DNA from 2 places in the Streptomyces sp. NPDC090025 genome. Region 1 is predicted to be linked to the other one. Evidence: predicted binding sites of a transcription regulator. Region 1 holds the regulator's gene; the other holds the start of a gene.
The links. The regulator HspR, encoded in region 1, represses chaperone genes until heat shock. The targets are predictions, from matches to a motif close to TTGAGNNNNNNNNNCTCAA.

Region 1 (7,555 bases):
CGTGCGGCCCTGGCCGTCGGTGAGCCGTCCGTCGTCGAGGACCTGGAGCAGGATGTCGAAGACCTCGGGGTGCGCCTTCTCCACCTCGTCGAGCAGCACCACGCTGTACGGGCGGCGCCGGACGGCCTCGGTGAGCTGGCCGCCCTCCTCGTAGCCGACGTAGCCGGGGGGCGCGCCGACCAGCCGGGCCACCGAGTGCTTCTCGGAGTACTCCGACATGTCGATGCGGACCATGGCCCGCTCGTCGTCGAAGAGGAAGTCGGCGAGCGCCTTCGCCAGCTCGGTCTTGCCGACGCCGGTCGGGCCGAGGAACAGGAAGGACCCGGTCGGCCGGTCGGGGTCGGCGATCCCGGCCCGGGTGCGGCGCACCGCGTCCGAGACGGCCCGCACGGCCTCGCTCTGGCCGATCAGCCGGCGGCCCAGCTCGTCCTCCATGCGCAGCAGCTTCTGCGTCTCGCCCTCCAGGAGGCGGCCCGCCGGGATACCGGTCCAGGCGCCCACCACGTCGGCGATGTCGTCCGGGCCGACCTCCTCCTTGACCATGGTGTCCTTGGCGGCCTCGCGCTCCTCCTCGGTGGCCTCGGCCAGCTCCCGCTCCAGGGTCGGGATCTCCCCGTAGAGCAGCTTGGAGGCGGTGTCGAAGTCGCCGTCGCGCTGGGCCCGCTCGGCCCGCCCGCGCAGCCCGTCGAGCTGTTCCTTCAGCTCGCCGACCCGGTTGAGGGACTGCTTCTCCTTCTCCCAGCGGGCGGTGAGGCCGCGCAGCTCCTCCTCGCGGTCGGCGAGGTCGCGGCGCAGCTTCTCCAGGCGCCGGCGGCTGGGCTCGTCGGTCTCCTTGGACAGCGCGAGCTCCTCCATCCGCAGCCGGTCGACGGAGCGCTGCAGCTCGTCGATCTCGACCGGGGAGGAGTCGATCTCCATCCGGAGCCGGGACGCGGCCTCGTCGACCAGGTCGATGGCCTTGTCGGGCAGGAAGCGGGAGGTGATGTACCGGTCGGACAGGGTGGCGGCGGCGACCAGGGCCGAGTCGGCGATCTGGACCTTGTGGTGGGCCTCGTACCGGCCCTTGAGGCCGCGCAGGATCGCGACGGTGTCCTCGACGCTCGGCTCGGCGACCAGGACCTGCTGGAAGCGGCGCTCCAGGGCGGGGTCCTTCTCGATCCGCTCGCGGTACTCGTCGAGGGTGGTGGCGCCGACCATCCGCAGCTCGCCGCGGGCCAGCATCGGCTTCAGCATGTTGCCCGCGTCCATCGCCGAGTCGCCGCCGGCGCCCGCGCCGACGACGGTGTGCAGCTCGTCGATGAAGGTGATGACCTGGCCGTCGCTCTCCTTGATCTCGGACAGGACGGTCTTCAGGCGCTCCTCGAACTCGCCGCGGTACTTGGCGCCCGCGACCATCGCGCCGAGGTCGAGCGAGACGAGCCGCTTGTCGCGCAGCGACTCGGGGACGTCGCCCTTCACGATCCGCTGGGCCAGGCCCTCGACGACGGCGGTCTTGCCGACGCCGGGCTCGCCGATCAGCACCGGGTTGTTCTTGGTGCGGCGGGACAGCACCTGGACGACCCGGCGGATCTCCTGGTCGCGGCCGATCACCGGGTCGAGCTTGCCCTCGCGGGCGGCGGCGGTGAAGTCGGTGCCGAACTTCTCCAGGGCCTTGTACGAGCCCTCCGGGTCGGGCGTGGTCACCCGGCGGCTGCCGCGCGCCTTCACGAAGGCGTCCTGGAGCCGGGCCGCGGTGGCGCCCTGCTGGTCGAGCAGCTTGCCGGTCTGGCCGCCCTTGGCGGCGATGCCGAGGAGCAGGTGCTCGGTGGAGAGGAACTCGTCGCCGAGCTGCTTGGCCCGGTCGGCGGCGTCGGCGATGACCGCGAGCAGCTCGCGGTTGGGCTGCGGGGGCGCGACCGTGGACCCGGTGACGCTGGGCAGCTCGCCGAGCAGCCGCTCGGCCCCGGCCCGTACGACGGCCTGGTCGGCGCCGACGGCGACGAGCAGGTCGACGAGGTTCTCGTTGTCCTGACCGGTCAACAGCGCGAGCAGAAGATGCGCGGGGGTCAGATCGGCGTGCCCCTGGGACACGGCGCGGCTGCTCGCCGCGTTCAGCGCGTCCCGGCTCCTGTTGGTCAGTTCGGCGTCCACGTGCGGGGTCTCCTCCGGGGGTCGGATGTCAGGGTGCGGAGATCAGGGATGTCGGGGTCGACAGCTCTTCTCTGACTCGTCCAACGTACACAAAGTTGAGTCTATTCCGCTCAAGGTACCGAAGGGATACGTTCCGGCGGTAGTTTCCGGGGCATGGCCATCGACCCGAGCAAGCCCGGCGACTCGTATCTCAGCTTCTGGCGCGAGTACCACATGTGCACGCTGACCACCCCGCGCCCGGACGGCACCCCGCACGTGGTGGCGGTCGGCGTCACCTACGACCCCGAGGGCGGCACGAAGGGCATCGCCCGGGTCATCACCAACAAGCACAGCCGCAAGGTCGCCAACGTCCTGGCGGCGGGCCCGGACGGCGCACGGGTCGCGGTCTGCCAGGTCGACAAGGGGCGCTGGGCCACCCTGGAGGGCGTGGCGCGGATCCGCACCGAGGCGGAGACGGTCGCGGACGCGGTGGACCGCTACGCGGCGCGGTACGGGCGGACGCCCGCGCCCAACCCGGACCGGGTGGTCATCGAGATCGCGCTGACCCGCGCGATGGGCCGCGCGTAGGGGGTGTCCGGCGGATCAGGGTCGGGCAGGCCGGGGCGTCTGGTGCGGTGCATCGCAAGGCGCCGGAGCGTCTCGATAGCGGAGCTATCGGGGCGGTTCGGCAACGCGGCGAGGTGCCGTGCCAGGCGTCCCGGCCCCGGCCATGATCCGCCGGACACCCCCCTAGGGCGGCCGCCGGGGGCGGCGCCCCCGGCGGGGCGCTCCGGAGGGGCGCTAATCAGCCGAAAAAGTCCCGGCACAGGGAAAAGTCCCGGCACGCACAGCGGCGCCATCGCGTTTCAGGTCCGCGATGGCGCCGCTGTGTGGGGGAAGCACCTGAACGATCTACAACGACGGGGGAATCGTTCAGGCACTGCGGGGGGTGGCGGTGATGGTTCCGGTGTCGACCAGCGGCGACTCCACCAGCTGGTGGTCGCGCTGATCGAGATTGACGAAGATCATGCCGTACCTGATGGCACAGCGGACGGGCTGCGGCGCGCCGCGGGGACGGCGCAGACAGCGGTAGGCGCGGACGTCCTCGTCCTGCTCACGGGCGACCACGATCGGCTCCCCGAACAGGGTCACCATCAACGAGTCGCCACGGTGGGGGATGGCCGTGACGAGATCGATGAAGTGCCACCCGGAGCGGTAGGCCGAGGCCATCTCCCGTCGGAAGGACCGGTCGTCCGGCGGGACGGTCATGCGCCCGTGTCCGCCGGCGCGGTGTCCCACGTCGGCTCGGTCACCCGCTTCGCGACGAAGTCCCAGGTGGGCTCGCCGCCCCGCGCGGGCAGGTCCCAGGTGGGCTCACTGCGCTGCGCGGGCAGGTCCCACGTGGGCTCACCCGGCGCCGCGACCACGGCGTTGGCGGGCGGCGTGTCCCATGTGGGCTCGCCGTGGGCGGCGAAGGCACCGAGGGCAGCCGCTGCAGCAAACGCTATGGCGCCGAGTGCGCGAATCTTCCTGGTCATGGCCGATCTCCACCTCTTTTGATCACTACCTCCTCCCCCGCGAATAAGACGATGACTCACTCCGAACCCTTCCACCAGCGGTGCCAGGCATCATGTTCCTGTAATTCAGGACCCTGAGGGGGGTGCAAATGGAGACACAACGGGGTGAAAGTCTCGACGGGCATGGCCCTGGTGAGCTGTGTGAAGCCGGAAAACGCCTCTATGCCGAGGCGCTCCGGGCCGGCCGGATCGCCCGAGCCGACGCGGAACCCGTCCCCTGCCTGATCGAACTGTCCTTGCTGCACGCCGATCCGGACGACAGCCAGTGGCTGCGTCCGGTGTCCCCGTCGATCGCGCTCAACAAGCTGATCCACCCCATCGAGCAGGAGATCCAGCAGCGCCGGCAGCACGCCATCGCCCTCGCCGACACGTTCGAGCCGTTCATGACCATCAACGTGCCGGACCCCTCCGCGACGCAGGCCATCACGGTGCTCGAAGGGCTCAGCCTGATCAACGCCACGCTCGACCGGGTCATCAACGAGTGCACCGAGGAACTGCTCACCATCCAGCCCGGCAGCGGCCGCAAGCCCGAGGTGGTGCAGGCCGGACTGCGCCGGGTCGAGCCGCTGCTCGAACGCGGCATCCGGATGCGCACGCTCTACCAGCACACCGCCCGGCACCACTCCGCGACCATGGGGTACGTCGAGCGGATCAGCCCGTACGGCCTGGAGGTGCGCACCCTCGAGGAGATCATCGACCGGCTCATCGTGGTCGACCGCAAGGTGGCGTTCGTGCCCGCCCGCAGCGACCGCCGGGTCGCCCTCGAACTGCGCCACGAGGGCCTGGTGCAGTATCTCGTCGGCGTCTTCGAGCAGTTCTGGCTGTACGGCGTGCCGTGGCACGAGGAAGTGCCGTACACCCCGTCCGTCGAGGGCATCGGCGGCGTGCAGCGCTCCATCGCCAAACTCCTCGTCGAGGGCCATGTGGACGAGGCCATCGCCCGCAGGCTCGGCATGAACGTCCGCACCTGCCGGGCGCACATCGCCAAGCTCGCCGCCTCCCTCGGCAGCGGCAGCCGCGCCCAGCTCGGCTATCTCATCGCCCAGTCCGGGATCCTCGAACGCGACGACTGAACACCCCTGCCCGCGGCATGTCGTGAGGCCCCCTCCACAGCTGTGGAGGGGGCCTCACGACGTACGGAAGGGGAAACCGAAGGAGCGAAGGGCGGACGGGCGCTACTCGCCGCGCTTGTGGCCGGGCCGCCAGACCACCAGCGCGCTGGCCTGCTGCACATCCGTGTACGGCACCAGATCGCGCCGGTACGAGGCGTGCACCTGGGCCTCGCGCTGCCGCATCGCGGCCGCCGCGCCCTCGACCGCGCTGGACAGCTCGGCCACCCGCGCCTGAAGCGCGGCGACCTGGTTCTCCAGCTCGATGATGCGCTTGATCCCGGCCAGGTTGATGCCCTCGTCCTGGGACAGCTGCTGCACCTGACGGAGCAGCTCGATGTCCCGGGCCGAGTAGCGGCGGCCGCGGCCGGCCGTGCGGTCCGGCGAGACCAGACCGAGCCGGTCGTACTGACGCAGCGTCTGCGGATGCAGACCCGACAGCTGTGCCGCCACCGAGATGACGTACACCGGGCTCTCGTCGGTCAGTTCGTACGGGTTGCGGCGGCGCCCATCCATGTCCTCAAGCTCCCTTCGCGGCCTGGAACAGCTCTGCCCTGGGGTCCTCGCCCGCGGTCGCCTCGCGGAACGTCTCCAGAGCCTCGCGCGCCTTGTCGCCCAGCTCCGCGGGAACCGCGACCTCCACCGTGATGAGCAGGTCGCCGCGGGTGCCGTCCTTGCGGACCGCGCCCTTCCCGCGGGCGCGCATGGTGCGCCCGTTGGGGGTGCCGGCGGGCAGCTTCAGCGTCACCGCCGGGCCGCCGAGCGTCGGCACCTTGATCTCGCCGCCGAGCGCCGCCTCGTCGAACGTGACGGGCACCGTGACGGTGAGGTTGTCGTCCTTGCGGCCGAACACCGGGTGGGCGTCGACGTGCACGACGACGTACAGATCGCCGTTCGGCCCGCCGCGCTCACCGGGCGCGCCCTTGCCGCGCAGCCGGATCCGCTGCCCGTCGGAGACGCCCGCCGGGATGCGGACCTGCATGGTGCGCGAGGACTTGGCCCGGCCGCTGCCCTTGCAGACGTCGCAGGGGGTCTCGGCGATCAGGCCGCGGCCCTTGCAGTCGACGCAGGGGTCGGTCAGCGAGAAGCCGCCGCCGCTGCCGCGCGAGACCTGCCCGGTGCCGACGCAGGTCGGGCACACCCGGGGGGTGCCGTTCTTGTCGCCGGTGCCCGAACACGCCTTGCAGGGCTGCTGGCTGGACATCCGCAGCGGCACCGTGGCGCCCTCGATGGCCTCGGTGAAGCTGAGCGTCACCTCGGACTCGATGTCCTGGCCGCGGCGCGGCTGGGTGCGGGTGGTGCCGCCCCCGCCGCCCCGGTTGAACAGGCCGCCGAAGACGTCCCCGAGGCCGCCGCCGAAGCCGCCGGCCCCGGCGCCGCCCTGGCCCTGGGCGCCCCCGAAGAGGTCGCCCAGGTCGAAGTTGAACGACCCGCCCGCACCGCCGGGACCGCCGGCCCGGCCCCCCTGATTAAAGAGGGCACCGTTCCCGAACAGGGCGCGGGCCTCGTCGTACTCCTTGCGCTTCTTCGGGTCGCCGAGGACGTCGTTCGCCTCGGAGATCGCCTTGAAGCGCTCTTCCGCCTTGGTGTCGCCCTTGTTGGCGTCCGGGTGGTTCTCGCGGGCGAGCTTCCGGTACGCCTTCTTGATCTCGGCGTCGGTGGCGTCCTTGGGGACGCCGAGGACCTTGTAGTAGTCCTTCTCGACGAAGTCCTTCGTGCTCATCGACGTCCCTCCTCTCGGACGATCACGGCGTCACCCCTCGTCGGGGCCACCGTTCTCCTCGTCGGCCTGCTTGTCTTCCTTCGCGGCCGGAGCCGCGCCCGGCTGGGGCTCGGCGACGGCCACCCGCGCGGGGCGGACCGTACGCTCGCCGATCCGGTACCCCGGCTGCAGGATCGCCACGCAGGTCGTCTCGGTGACGTCCGGCGCGTAGCTGTGCATCAGGGCCTCGTGGATCGTCGGGTCGAAGGGCTCGCCCTCCTTGCCGAACTGCTGCAGACCCATCTTGGCGACGGTGGTCTCCAGCGACTCGGCGACCGACTTGAAGCCGCCGAGGAGCTCGCCGTGCTCCCGGGCCCGGCCGATGTCGTCGAGCACGGGCAGGAGCTCGGTCAGGAGGTTCGCGACGGCGATCTCCTTGACCGTGATCCGGTCCCGCTCCACCCGGCGACGGTAGTTCTGGTACTCCGCCTGCAGCCGCTGGAGGTCACCGGTGCGCTCGCCGAGCGCCGTACGGGCCTGGTCCAGCTGCGCCAGGAGTGCCACGTCCGTGGCGTCCCCGGCCGGGGCCGCGTCCTCCGCCGCAGCGGCGGAGTCGGCGGCCTCGGTCTCCTCGGGCGTGCCGTCGGCGGGGACGTCGGGCTTCTCCTCGAAGCCCGGGGTCTCCTCCGACATCAGACAGCGCCACCCTTCGGCTTCTCGTCGTCGACGATCTCGGCGTCGACGACGTCGTCGTCGGCGGCCTGGGCCTGACCGGCACCGGCGTCGCCGCCCGCGGCCTGACCGGCCTGGGCGTCGGCGTAGAGCGCCTGGCCGAGCTTCTGCGAGACGGCCGCGACCTTCTCGGTGGCGGTGCGGATCTCGGCGGTGTCCTCGCCCTTGAGCTTCTCCTTCAGCTCGGTGAGGGACGCCTCGACCTCGGTCTTCACGTCACCCGGGACCTTGTCCTCGTTGTCCTTGAGGAACTTCTCGGTCTGGTAGACGAGCTGCTCGCCCTGGTTGCGGGTCTCGGCGGCCTCGCGGCGGCGGTGGTCCTCCTC
Region 2 (7,555 bases), on a different contig from region 1:
GTGCGGGGTGGGGGTCGTCACGGTCTGCCTCACTTCACGGGCTCACTTCACGGAACGGATGAACTGGACGGCGATGGCGCCGAGCGCGCAGGCCACGCCGCCGAAGAGGAACAGGGCGCCGTAGTTGCCGCCGCCGCCGATCGCGAGGATCGCGGGGGCCATGATCGGCACCAGGGACTGGGGGAGGGCGTTGCCGATGTTCAGGACGCCCATGTCCTTCGCGGACTCCTCCGGGTTCGGCAGCACCGCGGCGGCGAGCGCCACGTCGACCGAGAGGTAGAGGCCCTCGCCGAAGCCGAAGACCACCAGCGCGAGAACGAACATCCCGAAGGAGTGGGCGGTGGCGATCAGCGCGAGGCCGACGCCGATGACGAGCGAGGAGGCGAGGACGTACGGCTTGCGGCGGCCGGAGCCGTCGGAGAGCACACCGCCGAGCAGCGAGCCGCAGACCACCGCGACGACCATGGCGACCGTGCCGGTGAAGAGCTTCCCCGACACCTCTTCCTGGCTGAAGCCGAGCCGGTCCATCAGGAAGTAGACCTGGTAGCTGGTGACGCAGGAGATGCCGACGAAGACCAGGAAGCGGCCGGCGAAGTTCCACGCGAAGTCGGGGTGCTCGCGCGGCGAGACCCAGAAGCTGCGCAGGAACTCGCGGAAGCTGTACGGGGCGAAGGCGCCGCGCTTGGCCGGGCGGTCCTTCATCACGGCGGCCAGGGTGAGCACCGAGGCCAGGCCGACCACCGCGGGGACGAGGAAGGCGAGCGCGAGCGACTGGTGGAAGGCGTTGGCGAGGTAGGTGCCGAGGATCATCGCGATCGACGTCATCATCCCGACGACGCCGGAGACCCGGGCCTGCTGGCGCGGCGGCACCAGGTCGGGGATGCAGGAGGTCAGCGAGGCGAGGGCGGCGTTGCAGCCGAGCTGGGCGACCGCCCAGCCGGCCATCAGGACCGGCACGCTGCCGCCGGTGGCGACGATCGCGAGCCCGGCGAGGCCGACCGCCATGCCGCCGACCAGCCAGGGGCGGCGGCGGCCGAAGCGGCTGGTGGTGCGGTCGGAGAGGGCGCCGAAGACCGGGTTGCCGATGAGCGCGAGGACCGCGCCGAGCGAGAGGACCTTGCCGAGGGCGGCGCCGCGGTCGGCCTCCGGGACGATCTGGGCGACCCGCAGGGCGAGGGTGACCATCACCGGGGTGAGCACCGAGACCATCAGGCCGAGCTGGGCGAAGGCCAGTCCGGCGACGAGCTTGCCGGGGGCCTTGCCGGGCCCGGCGGTGGGGGAGCCCGGGGCGCCGGGCGACGGTTCGGATGCGGGGCTGACCTCGTGGGCGGTGCGGGTGACGTCCGCCGGGTCGTGGGTGATGGCCATGAGGGGGGACTCCATCGGTCACGCGGGCCGACGACGGTGTCGGCCTCGGCGCTGCCAGGCTAAACGCGAAAACCGAGTGGGTACTAGGTTTACGGAATGTGTCCTGGATCACGTGACGAAAGGCCCGTACCGGACCGGGACCAAGGCGGTGTCCGGCCGGTCGGGGCGGGAGCCCGGCGCGACCGGCCGGACACCGCCTAAGGTGGCGGCATGCCGGAGAACAAGGTCCCCGCGGTCCGCAAAGGCGCAGGCCGGGGCAGTTACGCGGTCGGTGACGCGCGCCGCCAGAAGATCCTGGACACCGCCGTCGAGCACTTCGGGCGCTGGGGCTTCCACGCCTCCTCGCTGGCCCGGATCGCCCACGACTGCGGCATCACCCAGGGCGGTCTGCTGCACCACTTCCGCAGCAAGGAGGACCTGCTCCTGTCGGTCCTCGCGCAGAGCGAGCAGCACGACGTGGAGCGGCTGTTCGGCCAGGAGCCGGCCTCGTACGCGGCCTATCTGGAGACCCTGGTCGCGCTGATCGAGGACAACACCCGGCGCCCCGGCATCGTGCGCATGTACAACGTGCTGGTCGGCGAGTCCGGCAATGTCGGCCACCCCGCCCACGAGTACTTCAAGGAGCGCTACGCGCGCGTGCTGCGCCACACCGTCACGCTGCTCGAAGCGGCGGCCGGGCGCGGCGAGCTGCGGCCCGGGATCGACTGCCGGGCGGTCGCGCAGGAGCAGCTGGCCGTGATGGACGGGCTGCAGATCCAGTGGGCCCTGGACCCGGAGTCGATGGACATGCCGGAGCGGGTACGGGAGTTCCTGCGGCGGCAGTACGCGGAGCTCCGGGCGGTCGACGGGTCCTGAGCCCCCGGGCCGCGTGCCGCCGCCCGGGCCCGGGTCAGGAGCGCAGCGGCGCCTGGAGCAGCGGGCGGCGCTCGACGAGCGGGGCGCCGGGCGTGAAGGTGAGCAGCATGACCCGGGCGCCGGGCGAGGTCACCGGCTCGGAGACGCAGGTGGCGATCCAGCCGGGGCCGAGGACGGCGTGGTGGATCGGCCGCTCGGAGCCGTCGGGGTACGGCACCGGGGTCGCCGTGAACTCCCGGTAGAGCGGGCCCGCCACCGGGTCCGCGAGGACGTCCCGCTCGATCCCGGCGAGCGCCGTGTTGTCCGGGCGCAGTTCCACCGCGTGCCGCAGCTGCGGCATCACGACGGGCGCCCAGCGGGTCGCCCAGTCGGTGAGGATGGCGGTGCGGGCCTCCGGATCGAGCAGCATCCACCGCATGGTGTTGGCAGGCGGCTCGCACCGGGGGAACAGCGCGCGGAACTCGGCGTTCACCGCGAGCACGTTCCACTCGGCGTCGTTGACGTAGGCCATCACCCCGCTGACGGCCTCCACCACACCCCGCCAGACGCCCGGGAGCGCGAGCCCGGAGTCGCGGTGGAGGGTGTACGGGGGATGCTCGCGGCGGGTCAGCCGCCACAGGATCGCCCAGTCCTGCTCGTTCATCCGCAGCAGCCAGGCGAGTCTGCTCAGCAGCTCACCGGCGGGGTTGGGCATCTGGCCGTTCTCCAGCCGGTTGTACGTGCCCGGTGCCCGGCACAGGAGTTGGTCGAGCTGTTCCTGGCTGACCCCGGCGGCCCGGCGGCCGCGGCCGCTCGGCGCGGGGAACCCGACGGATTGCGGGGCGATGGCCGCACGGCGTTCCTGGAGGAACTCCTTCAGGGCCCTGCGGTCGTGGTCGGCGCGTCGCACGTCGGTTCCTGTCGGGGTGTCGGGGTCGGGGGGCCGGTGGCCCGGGCGGCGCCGGTCAACGGGTCGGCGCGGGGCGCCAATTATCTGCAGATTCTGTTCCTGGTATCGGCGGTGACCGACGGCGAGAATCGGCGGCGGAGCACGACCGGCCGGTTCAATTCCCCGTTCCGGGCTGGTCGGGGGAGGGTTCCGGGCGCTTCGATATCCACCACCTCCGCCCGGGGCGTCTCCCGTCCCCCCGGTGCCACGTCCCAGCGTGGTGGCGGTGACGGAAGCACCGGCGGCGTGGCCGCCCCGGCCGGGCCTGGTCAGCCCATCGAGGCCGCGGCGGCGCGCCGGACCTCCCGCCCCGCGCCGCCCCCGCTCCGTCCTTCCCGCTCGCGCGCGGCTCAGCCGGTGCGGACGACGCCGGTCAGCGGGTGGTGGTAGCGCCAGTCGAGGGAGTCGTAGAGCGCGAGCCCGTCGGTGGTCGCCGAGAGCACCCCGGTGACGGCCCCGGCCTGCGCGGCGGCGGCCTCCAGGGTGCGCATCACATTGGCGCCGAGGCCCCGGCGGCGGTGCGCCTCGGAGGTGATGATCTGGTCGGCGACGGCCGTCTCCCCGGTGGGCGCGATCTGCCCGGAGGCGGCGAGCGTCCCGTCGGCGGCCAGGATCCGGACCCGGATCACCCCGTCCGTGACCTCGGTCGTCCGCGCGTACCCCTCGGGCGGGGCGGGCCGCGCCGCCGGGTCGAGCCGCTTGGTCATCATGAACCCGGGGTCGTCGGGGATCGTCCACCCCTCGGTGATCCACTCCGCGACCTCCGCGGGCCCGGCCATCACCTTCAGCCACGCGTTCGGCGTGTCGATCCCGCCGCACAGCTTCCCCACCGAGACCGCGTCCGGGTACGTCACCACGTGCCGGAACGCCTCCTTCGGCGTCCCCGTGTCGATCCGGTACCCCCAGGGCTCGACGACGGCGGCGGAGGTTCCCCGGGACACGGTCCAGCCGGCCACCCAGGCCGATGTAATGGCTGCAATATCCATGGGGGTATTACAGCGGGTCTTCACCTGCGGCGGGAGAGTGATCGCTCAGAGCGAACACGACTCGGGGAACATTCGACCGCGCAGATGCATTGAGTCGGCATAGCTCAACTTGACTGCCGAAGGGGAGATCATGGCTTCTGAGTCCAAGGCGTCCGTGCCGCTCACTCTGCCCGTGCTGCCGCTCGACGACGAGGTCGTGCTGCCCGGAATGGTGGTGCCGCTGGACCTCTCCGACAACGATGTGCGGGCCGCCGTCGAGGCCGCCCAGGCCGCCGCCCGCGGCGGACAGGGCAAGCCCCGGGTGCTGCTCGTGCCCCGGGTCGACGGGACCTACGCGGGGACCGGCGTGCTCGGCACCGTCGAGCAGGTCGGACGGCTCTCCGACGGCGACCCCGGCGCCCTCATCCGCGGGATCGGCCGGGTGCGCATCGGGGCCGGGACCACCGGACCCGGCGGTGCGCTCTGGGTCGAGGGCACCGTCGTCGAGGAGACCCTGCCCGACCCGCTGCCCGGCGCGGTGACCGAACTGGTCAAGGAGTACAAGGCGCTCGCCACCAGCTGGCTCAAGAAGCGCGGCGCCTGGCAGGTCGTCGACCGCGTCCAGCAGATCGACGGCGTCGGCGCCCTCGCCGACAACTCCGGCTACTCGCCCTTCCTCACCCTGGAGCAGAAGGTCGCGCTCCTGGAGACCGCCGACCCCGTCGACCGGCTCCGGCTCGCCACCGCCCAGCTCCGCGAGCACCTCGCCGAGCAGGACGTCGCCGAGACCATCGCCAAGGACGTCCAGGAGGGCGTCGACAAGCAGCAGCGCGAGTTCCTGCTGCGCCGCCAGCTCGACGCCGTCCGCAAGGAGCTGCGCGAGCTCAACGGCGAGAGCGAGGGCGACGAGTCCGACGACTACCGCGCCCGCGTGGAGGCCGCCGACCTGCCCGAGAAGGTCCGCGAGGCCGCCCTCAAGGAGGTCGAGAAGCTGGAGCGGTCCAGCGACCAGTCCCCCGAGGGCTCCTGGATCCGCACCTGGCTCGACACCGTGCTCGAACTCCCGTGGACCGAGCGCACCGAGGACGCGTACGACATCCAGGGCGCCAAGGCGGTCCTGGACGCCGAGCACGCGGGCCTCGACGACGTGAAGGAGCGCATCACCGAGTACCTGGCCGTCCGCAAGCGCCGCTCCGCGCGCGGCCTCGGCGTGGTCGGCGGCCGCCGCGGCGGCGCCGTGCTCGCCCTGGTCGGCCCGCCCGGCGTCGGCAAGACCTCGCTCGGCGAGTCCGTCGCCCACGCCATGGGCCGCAAGTTCGTCCGGGTCGCCCTCGGTGGCGTCCGCGACGAGGCCGAGATCCGCGGCCACCGCCGCACCTACGTCGGCGCGCTGCCCGGCCGGATCGTCCGCGCCATCAAGGAGGCCGGGTCGATGAACCCGGTGGTCCTGCTCGACGAGATCGACAAGGTCGGCTCCGACTTCCGGGGCGACCCGGCCGCCGCCCTCCTCGAAGTCCTCGACCCGGCGCAGAACCACACCTTCCGCGACCACTACCTGGAGGTCGAACTCGACCTCAGCGACGTGGTGTTCCTCGCCACCGCCAACGTCCTCGAAGCCATCCCGGAGGCCCTGCTCGACCGCATGGAGCTGGTCCGCCTCGACGGCTACACCGAGGACGAGAAGGTCGTCATCGCCCGCGACCACCTGCTGCCCCGGCAGCTGGAGCGCGCGGGCCTCGCCGCCGACGAGGTCGTCCTCGACGAGTCCGCGCTGCGCAAGCTCGCCGGGGAGTACACCCGGGAGGCGGGCGTCCGCAATCTGGAGCGCTCGCTCGCCCGGCTGCTCCGCAAGGTCGCCGCCCAGCACGAACTCGGCGACCGGGAGCCGCCGTTCCCGGTCGGCGCCGACGACCTGCGCGGACTGCTCGGCAGGCCGCACCACGTGCCCGAGTCCGCCCAGGACCCGGCCGAGCGCCGCACCTCGGTGCCCGGCGTGGCCACCGGCCTCGCCGTCACCGGCGCGGGCGGCGACGTGCTCTTCGTCGAGGCGTCCCTCGCCGACCCGGAGACCGGCGCCGCCGGACTGACCCTCACCGGTCAGCTCGGCGACGTGATGAAGGAGTCCGCGCAGATCGCGCTCTCCTTCCTCCGCTCGCACGGCGCCGAACTGGAGCTGCCCGTCACCGGCCTCAAGGACCGCGGCGTGCACATCCACTTCCCGGCGGGCGCGGTCCCCAAGGACGGCCCGAGCGCGGGCATCACCATGACCACCGCCCTCGCCTCGCTGCTGTCCGGACGGCAGGTCCGCACCGACGTCGCCATGACCGGCGAGGTCTCCCTCACCGGCCGGGTGCTGCCGATCGGCGGCCTGAAGCAGAAGCTGCTCGCCGCCCACCGCGCGGGCATCACCACCGTGGTGATCCCCAAGCGCAACGAGCCGGACCTCGACGACGTCCCCGCCGAGATCCTCGACAAGCTGGAGGTCCACCCGGTCACCGACGTCCGCCAGGTCCTGGAGATCGCCCTCACCCCGGCGGCCGTCCCGGTCGGCGCCGCCGCCTGACCGAACCGGGCAGGACCCGGCACGGCCTGACCGAACGACCCGGCGGGGCGCCCTTCACGACGAAGGGCGCCCCGCCGTCCGCGCGTCACACCGGCAGCGTGCGCCGCACCGCGTCGCTCACCACCGACGCGAGACCCCGCGCGCCCCGCGCGTGCGCCGCCCGCTGGAGGTCCGCGCCGGTGCCCCGGGCGAGCAGTGCCTCGGTGCCGCGCACCGCCCGCTCCCAGTCGCCCGCCGCCCGCAGCGCCGGGCCCACGTGGTCGAGCAGCGCCCCCAGCACCTCGGCCGCCGGCGCGGGCCGCCAGTTCCGCGGGTGCAGCAGGCTGCCGCGCAGCCCGTACCGGCTGGCCCGCCAGGCCGCGAGCCGCAGCACCACGGTCGGCACCGGATCCGCCGCCCGACCCTCCCGCCAGGCCCGCGCCCCGGTCTCCACCAGGGCCCGGACGAGCACCGCGAGCAGCACCCCGTCGTCCAGGTGCTGGCAGACGTCGCCGACCCGCACCTCCACCGTCGGGTAGCTCCGCGACAGCCGGGCGTCGAAGTAGACCATGTGGTCGTCCACCAGGACCTCGCCCGCGAGCATCTCCCGGGTGGTCTCCTCGTACGCCTCGACGTCCCCGTACAGCTCGCTCGGCCCGGTCATCGGCCAGCGCGACCACAACTGGTGGCGCCAGCTCGCGTAGCCGGTGTCCATGCCCTGCCAGTACGGCGAGTTGGCGCTGAGCGCGAGCAGCGGGGCGAGCCAGGGGCGGATCCGGTCGAGCACCGCCACCCCCTCCTCCGCCGAACGGAGGTGGACGTGCACATGGCACGCGCAGGTGAGCTTGTCCTCGACGAGCCGGCCGAACCGGTCCTCGATGGTCCGGTAGCGGTCCG

Region 2: a site for HspR is predicted at 4,227-4,245, ahead of lon (endopeptidase La). Genes of this name have one in related genera too.

Annotation. Positions count from the first base shown of each region.
Region 1 covers NZ_JBIVFL010000010.1:98,467-106,021, reverse strand. The annotation lists gene clpB (ATP-dependent chaperone ClpB) at 1-2,130, opposite strand, end outside; gene ACIPXM_RS22715 (pyridoxamine 5'-phosphate oxidase family protein) at 2,284-2,697, shown strand; gene ACIPXM_RS22710 ((2Fe-2S)-binding protein) at 3,043-3,378, opposite strand; gene ACIPXM_RS22705 (hypothetical protein) at 3,375-3,647, opposite strand; gene ACIPXM_RS22700 (helix-turn-helix transcriptional regulator) at 3,776-4,759, shown strand; gene ACIPXM_RS22695 (heat shock protein transcriptional repressor HspR) at 4,862-5,311, opposite strand; gene dnaJ (molecular chaperone DnaJ) at 5,316-6,518, opposite strand; gene grpE (nucleotide exchange factor GrpE) at 6,549-7,190, opposite strand; gene dnaK (molecular chaperone DnaK) at 7,190-7,555, opposite strand, start outside.
Region 2 covers NZ_JBIVFL010000001.1:1,260,526-1,268,080, forward strand. The annotation lists gene ACIPXM_RS05885 (glycoside hydrolase family 3 protein) at 1-21, opposite strand, end outside; gene ACIPXM_RS05890 (MFS transporter) at 43-1,368, opposite strand; gene ACIPXM_RS05895 (TetR/AcrR family transcriptional regulator) at 1,579-2,223, shown strand; gene ACIPXM_RS05900 (XRE family transcriptional regulator) at 2,258-3,112, opposite strand; gene ACIPXM_RS05905 (GNAT family N-acetyltransferase) at 3,502-4,137, opposite strand; gene lon (endopeptidase La) at 4,268-6,679, shown strand; gene ACIPXM_RS05915 (glutamate--cysteine ligase) at 6,765-7,555, opposite strand, start outside.